2 linked regions of the Thiorhodovibrio winogradskyi genome follow. The protein of the gene in region 2 interacts with the protein of the main gene of each other region in a pairwise test. Links are inferred from orthologs where the notes say so. Each region holds a gene or a part of one and is shown on either strand. Other genes may lie near its edges.

What was found. Proteins that work in one complex are often made in the same cells at the same time.
Region 1: the proteins of grpE (region 2) and groL interact in binary tests that used the Escherichia coli proteins (3 or more experiments, as listed by UniProt). The link is inferred for Thiorhodovibrio winogradskyi from one-to-one orthologs.

The regions. Positions count from the first base shown.
Region 1 is NZ_CP121472.1:5,424,309-5,427,852, forward strand. Bases 522-3,353 are described here. They hold groL (chaperonin GroEL), read right to left. Parts: upstream 2,845-3,353; coding sequence 1,198-2,844; downstream 522-1,197. Other genes in these bases: Thiowin_RS24885 (CPBP family intramembrane glutamic endopeptidase), read right to left, coding at 522-1,049; groES (co-chaperone GroES), read right to left, coding at 2,928-3,218. Outside these bases: gmd (GDP-mannose 4,6-dehydratase), read left to right, coding at 1-97; more of Thiowin_RS24885, read right to left, coding at 165-521; Thiowin_RS24900 (elongation factor G), read right to left, coding at 3,471-3,544.
Region 2 is NZ_CP121472.1:2,333,699-2,337,224, forward strand. Bases 713-3,526 are described here. They hold grpE (nucleotide exchange factor GrpE), read left to right. Parts: upstream 713-1,692; coding sequence 1,693-2,361; downstream 2,362-3,526. Other genes in these bases: hrcA (heat-inducible transcriptional repressor HrcA), read left to right, coding at 713-1,612; dnaK (molecular chaperone DnaK), read left to right, coding at 2,625-3,526. Outside these bases: Thiowin_RS10360 (NAD(+) kinase), read right to left, coding at 1-244; more of hrcA, read left to right, coding at 557-712. UniProt on the Escherichia coli protein: Participates actively in the response to hyperosmotic and heat shock by preventing the aggregation of stress-denatured proteins, in association with DnaK and GrpE. It is the nucleotide exchange factor for DnaK and may function as a thermosensor.

The DNA.
Region 1 (3,544 bases), 3.1 Mb from region 2 along the record:
ACTGGTGGCGGAAATGATGCGCGAGGATTTGAAAGAAGCCGAACGAGATGCCTTGTGTGATCGTGAAGGTTACAGAGTGCATCAACACAACGAGTAGCTCTGACCTGAAACAAGGGCTGCATCCTTTGCGGTGGCGCCGCGCATCCTCTTGTCAGACCAGCGCATTAGATCTGTGGTTTCGGCTCCCGGGGGCGCTTGGCAGTGAGCCTTTCCAGCCCGATGAGCAACAGAAGCACGGCAGCGGCCAACCAGCCAATCACGCCATCATAGGCTCCCGCCAGCCAGGCCCAGTTGGCGCCATCGACGCCGTCGGTCAGGCGTCGGCTGGTCTGGATCACAAAGACCCAGCCGGCATGCAGACCAATGCCAAGCGCAATGCCGCCGCTGCGCGCGCGCAGCAGCGCCAGTAACACTCCAGCCAGCCAGAGTGCGACCAGAGAATCCAAATGGCGCCAATCGGCCAGACCAATAAAGACACTCCCCACCATCCAGGCGCTACCAGCCAAATCCGCGGCCATGCCGTCGGGGAGTTCGCGCGGCTTCATGAAATGCACCATTGCATAGAGAGCGGCCGACCAGCCGGCGGCTTGCAGCAACGACCCCTGGCGACGGATGGCGGTGAAGAGCGCGCCGCGAAAGAAGGTTTCTTCGAGGAGGGCGATTAGGAGACCGGCGATCAGGCCTCGCAGGGCGGTTTTAGTGAGATCAAACAACCAGCCAGGCTCCCAACTTGCAAAGACCCGTGCGCCGCTGTAAAGCAACAGGGCGACGATCATGGCCATCATCAGAGTACCCAGCAGCCAGCCTTGGATAAGCGCAAGGCGCAACTGGTACCTTGGCCGGTCAAACCCCAGGGCAGCGCGGTCCGCCAGCTTAAGCCAGCGCAGGAAAGGCCAGAGCCCAAGCAACATCAGCACCTGGGCCAGGCGCCCCAGGACTCGTTGCGGATCTTCATCAATCAGACCGCCATGCAGCAAGGGCACCGCGAGCACTGCCGCCAGCAGCAGGCAGCTGAACATATAGGTAAAAAATTGAGCTGTTGGGCGCATGGGCGACAGTTTGCCATGACATCGCCGGAGTCGCGAACTCCAATAAAAAAATGCCCCCAGCGATGCATGATCGCTGGGGGCCTTTGGGTGCGGAGCACGACAGCTGTCGCTGGCGTCACCTACCGCGCGGCGAGCAGGTCGCCAGGGCTTACATCATACCCATGTCGCCCATGCCACCCATGCCGCCACCCATGCCGCCACCGGCTGGTGCCTCATCCTTGGGTTCCTCGGCCACCATGGCCTCGGTGGTGATCATCAGCCCGGCGATGGAGCAGGCATTCTGCAGCGCGGTGCGGGTGACCTTGGTCGGGTCCAGGATACCCATGCTGACCACGTCGCCGTACTCGCCGCTGGCGGCGTTGTAGCCGTAGTTACCCTCGCCCTCGGCGACCTTTTGCAGCACCACAGAGGCCTCGGCGCCGGCGTTATGCACGATTTGGCGCAGTGGCTCTTCCATCGCGCGCAGAGCGATGCTGATACCAACGTCCTGATCGTGGTTGTTGCCGGTAAGACCGCGCACACCGCCGAGAGCACGTACCAGCGCCACACCACCGCCGGGGACGATACCTTCCTCGACGGCCGCGCGGGTGGCATGCAGCGCATCCTCGACGCGGGCTTTCTTCTCTTTCATCTCGACTTCGGTCGCGGCACCGACCTTGATCACGGCCACGCCGCCGGCCAGCTTGGCCAGACGCTCTTGGAGCTTCTCGCGGTCGTAGTCGGAGGTGGTCTCCTCGACCTGGGCGCGAATCTGCTCGCAACGACCCTTGATGTCCACCTCGGAGCCAGCACCGTCGATGATGGTGGTCTCTTCCTTGCTGACCTGGATCTTCTTGGCCTGGCCGAGTTCGTTCAGCGTGGCCTTCTCGAGCGACAGACCGACTTCCTCGGAGATGACGGTCGCGCCGGTCAGGATGGCGATATCCTGCAGCATGGCCTTGCGACGATCACCAAAACCGGGGGCCTTGACGGCGCACACCTTGATGATGCCACGGATAGAGTTGACCACCAGGGTGGCCAGGGCCTCGCCCTCAATGTCCTCGGCAACGATCATCAGCGGCTTGCCAGCCTTGGCGACACCTTCGAGCACCGGCAGCAGATCGCGGATGTTGGAGATCTTCTTGTCGTGCAGCAGGATGAAGGGGTCTTCCAGCTCGGCGGTTTGGCTCTGCTGGTTGTTAATGAAGTAAGGCGACAGATAGCCGCGGTCGAACTGCATGCCCTCGACCACGTCGAGTTCGTTGTGCAGGGACTTACCCTCTTCAACGGTGATGACGCCTTCCTTGCCGACCTTCTCCATGGCCTCGGCGATGATCTCGCCGATGCTGTCATCGGAGTTGGCGGAAATGGTGCCGACCTGAGCAATTTCCTTATTGTCGGAACAGGGACGCGACAGATCGCGCAGTTGCCCGACGGCGCTCTCAACAGCCTTATCCATGCCGCGCTTCAGATCCATGGGGTTCATGCCAGCGGCGACGGCCTTCAGACCCTCGCGCACCATGGCCTGGGCCAGCACGGTCGCGGTGGTGGTGCCGTCACCGGCCACATCGGAGGTCTGGGAGGCGACTTCCTTGACCATCTGCGCGCCCATGTTCTCGAACTTGTCTTTCAGCTCGATTTCCTTGGCGACCGAGACGCCGTCCTTGGTGACGGTGGGCGAACCGAAGGACTTCTCCAGCACCACATTGCGGCCCTTGGGGCCCAGGGTGACCTTGACAGCGTTAGCCAGGATGTTGACGCCATCCATCATGCGCGCGCGCGCTTCAGTACCAAACTTAACTTCTTTTGCACTCATTGGAGTATGCTCCCGTGATCTAAACTTGTCCCGCGACAGGGTGACGCGAGAGAAAAAGCGTGTGGGTTGGTGGGTTCGATGGCTTAGCCCTCGATCACACCCATGATGTCTTCCTCGCGCATCACGAGAAGATCTTCACCATCGACCTTGACCTCGGTTCCCGAGTACTTGCCGAAGAGCACCTTGTCGCCAACCTTGACATCAAGCGCGCGGGTGTCGCCGTTGTCCATGATCTTGCCATTGCCGACAGCCATGACTTCGCCACGGATGGGTTTTTCAGCCGCGCTGTCTGGGATGACGATGCCACCAGCGGTGGTACGCTCTTCTTCCATGCGACGGATAACGACGCGGTCGTGCAAAGGACGAATATTCATTGTTTGAGTCCCCTCAAGGTGTGTGAGTGGTCGAGCGCCGCCCAGCCGGGCCTGCCGACCGGGTTGTTAGCACTCATCAGTAGCGAGTGCTAATAATAGTCCCGACGCACGGGCTGTCAAGGGGGCGCGTCGGAAAAGAGCGATTTTTTTCTGTTCGCGCAGGCGTGGGAACAGGGGTCTCTGGAACCCTGGAGGAAACCAAGGGGAAATTTGGAACAGCGGGCAAAGGAGCGCTGGTGTTGGATGCGAACCCTATGCAGTAACGTCGAAACGCTCGAACCTCATGCTGAACTGGCCACGACCCTGGGTCAGGCTGCGCAGTTCGG
Region 2 (3,526 bases):
CGCTGTGGGTGGCGAGTTGGGCATAGGGGCTTGAGTGCTGCTCGCGCGCTTGCCCGGCTAGAGAGTCGTTCTCCGAGTTGCCGGCAGGACTGCGGTGATCGGAGAGTAGAGCCGAGGTGGCCGGCTCAAGCAAAGTTCGATGCCCGCGTCGCTCGAGATGCGCGAGCAATCGCTGCAAGGTGGCCGGAACCCGAGGGTCCGGTTCCTGTTTGCCGATGATGCCGATGGTATGGAAAGCGCTCATGCAAGGTATTGTGCCACGTTGGTGGTCAAGACCCGAAGTGCCGGGATGCTCGCATTATACCGAGGGTGGGATGCGCTCGTGCTTGGCCGGCAACCCGCGTTAGTCCCGCAGGGCAGACGGCTGGTCCAGTCAGAGTCGCACCAAATTCCAGGCGTGCGGCAGGCTGTCGGCGGCCTGGCTTGACAGCCGCGGCGTCTGTCCCTAAATTGAAGGGTCGTTAGCACTCGGGGCGGGTGAGTGCTAAATCATGCTCCTGGCCACCCCGGAGGATGAAGCGGCTGTTTCACGGTTATGTTTCACAATGAGGTTGCGATGGCCGGGACGCGCGGCAGCGAAACCAAGGTCAGTGAGCGAGCATCGCTTTTTCTCAAGACACTGATCGAGCATCACATCCGCGACGGGCAACCGGTCGGATCGCGCACGCTCGCGAAAGAAACTGGCTTGGATCTCAGTCCAGCCACTGTGCGTAATGTGATGTCGGATTTGGAAGATATGGGGTTGGTGTCCTCCCCGCATACCTCGGCGGGACGGATACCGACCCTCTTGGGTTATCGGTTGTTCGTCGATAGCCTGCTGACTATCAAGCCGCTCGACGAGATCGATGTCAATGCACTGCGCGCGGAGTTCGAGCCTTTGGACGAAGCGGCAGCGCTGGTGGATACGGCATCCCGGCTGCTGTCGGGTGTGACCCGCTTGGCTGGCGTGGTCATGCTGCCTCGGCATGAGCGTGATGTCTTTCGTCAGATCGAGCTATTGCCGCTATCGGGTAAGAAGGTACTGGCGATACTTATCACGGGCGAGGGCGAGGTTCACAACCGGATCTTGCACACCGAGCGGACTTTCAGTCCGGCGCAGCTGGTTCAGGCGTCGAATTTTTTGACGGAATTGTTCACTGGCCAAGACATGGTCGACGTGCGCAAGCGGCTTGTGGAGGATTTGCACGCAACCCATCGGCAGATGGATGCAATGTTGCGCCAGGCGCTGGAAATGGCGCAGCGGGTGATGGAGTCGGCCGAGCACAAGGAGCAGCTGCTGGTGTCTGGTCAGACCAACTTGATGCAGTTCGATGAACTAGCAAACGCGGATCGTTTGAAGACCTTGTTCGATGCCTTTAATGAAAAGCGGGAAATTCTCTATTTGCTTGACCGCTGTATCCAGGCAGATGGGGTGCAGATTTTTTTCGGTGGCGAGTCCGGCTATGAGGTGCTTGACGACTGCAGTCTGGTGACCACGCCTTACCGGGTGGATGGCGAGGTGCTGGGGGTGCTTGGGGTGATCGGCCCAACCCGGATGGATTATCAGCGGGTGATTCCGGTCGTCGATGTGACAGCGCGTCTGCTGGCTGCGGCGCTTAGACAACACAATTGATCAAGATGTGGTTCGCGCGTCTGTGGCGGCTCCGGTTACGGAGGCGCGAGGGCGTGCGGGCTGCCGCGGAGGTAAAGGAAATGACGATAGACCAGCAAGGTCAGGAACAACCACAGGGCGGTGCGCAAGAGCGGGCGACCCAGACCGGCTCCCAGCCTGGCGCCCAAAACGGCGACCAGAACAGCGAGGGAGCTGGCTTGAATGCCGAGCAGGCGCCTGAGTCGGCGGAGGCAGGCGCCGAAGCAGCGGCATCGCCCTGGCCGGAAGATCGTGGTGAATTGATCGCCATGATTGAGCAGGAGCGCGCGCGTAACGAGGCGGCACGCGACCAGTTGCTGCGCGCCCGGGCCGAGGTGGAGAACATTAGCCGGCGCAAGGCGAAGGAGCTTGAAAACGCGCACAAGTTCGCGCTTGAGAATTTTGTGCGCGAGCTGCTGCAGGTACGCGACAGTCTGGAACTCGGCCAGGCCGCGGCAAGCGAGCCCGATGCCGATGTGGTGAAGTTGCGCGAGGGCATGGAACTGACGGTCAAGCTGCTTGCGGATGTCATGGCCAAGTTTGGTGTCGAGCGGGTCGACCCCATGCATCAGCCCTTCAACCCCGAGTTTCATCAGGCGATGTCCATGCAGCCGCGTGCGGATGTCGCGCCCAATACCGTGGTGGCGGTGATTCAACGCGGTTACACCCTCAATGGTCGTTTGGTGCGCCCGGCGCTGGTGATGGTGTCGCAGGCGATCGAACAGAGTTGATGCGCGCCAGCAGCCTATTTCCGCTGGTGCGCCTGATGTCCGCGCTGGTAACCGGGCAAGGGCGTTAAGGCTTGAACTTTGCAGGGTTTTGCCTCATGTGCGAGAACATGTCGGTCGGAGTCCACGGTTCGGAACGGATGGTGAACCTAACGGATGGTGAATCTGGCTCGAAGGCAACGCCCGTGATCGCGCGGCATCGGACCAGGTCCGGGCCAGTCACGCAATAAACATTTTTTAACAGTTTAGAAATCGGAGAAGTCAACATGGGAAAGATCATCGGTATCGATCTCGGTACCACAAACTCCTGTGTCGCCGTGATGGATGGCGACAAGCCGAAGGTGATTGAGAACGCCGAGGGTGATCGAACCACGCCAAGTATCGTCGCTTATTCCAACGACGGTGAGGTGCTGGTCGGTCAATCCGCCAAGCGGCAGGCTGTCACCAATCCAAAAAATACCCTCTTCGCTATCAAGCGTCTGATCGGGCGGCGCCACGAGGATCATGTCGTCTCCAAGGACAAGGACATGGTGCCCTATCAGATCGTCCGCGCCGACAACGGCGACGCCTGGGTTGAGGTCAATGGCAAGAAAATGGCCCCGCCCGAGATTTCCGCGAAGGTGCTACAGAAGATGAAAAGCACCGCCGAGGATTATCTAGGTGAAAAGGTGTCCGAGGCCGTTATCACGGTGCCGGCCTACTTCAACGACTCGCAGCGTCAGGCCACCAAGGATGCCGGGCGTATCGCTGGGTTGGAAGTCAAGCGTATCATCAATGAGCCGACGGCCGCGGCCCTGGCCTATGGCATGGACAAGCAACGTGGCGATCAAAAAATCGCGGTCTATGACCTGGGTGGCGGCACCTTCGATATCTCCATCATCGAGATTGCCGAGATCGAAGGCGAGCATCAGTTCGAGGTGTTGTCCACGAATGGTGACACCTTCCTGGGCGGCGAGGACTTCGATCTGCGCATCATTGACTTTCTGGCCAATGAGTTCAAGAAGGATCAGGGCGTTGATCTGCACAATGACCCGCTGGCGCTGCAGCGTCTGAAAGAGGCCGCCGAGAAAGCCAAAATCGAACTCAGCACCAGTCAGCAGACCGATATCAATCTGCCCTATATCACCGCGGATCAGAACGGCCCCAAGCATCTGAATGTCAAGCTGTC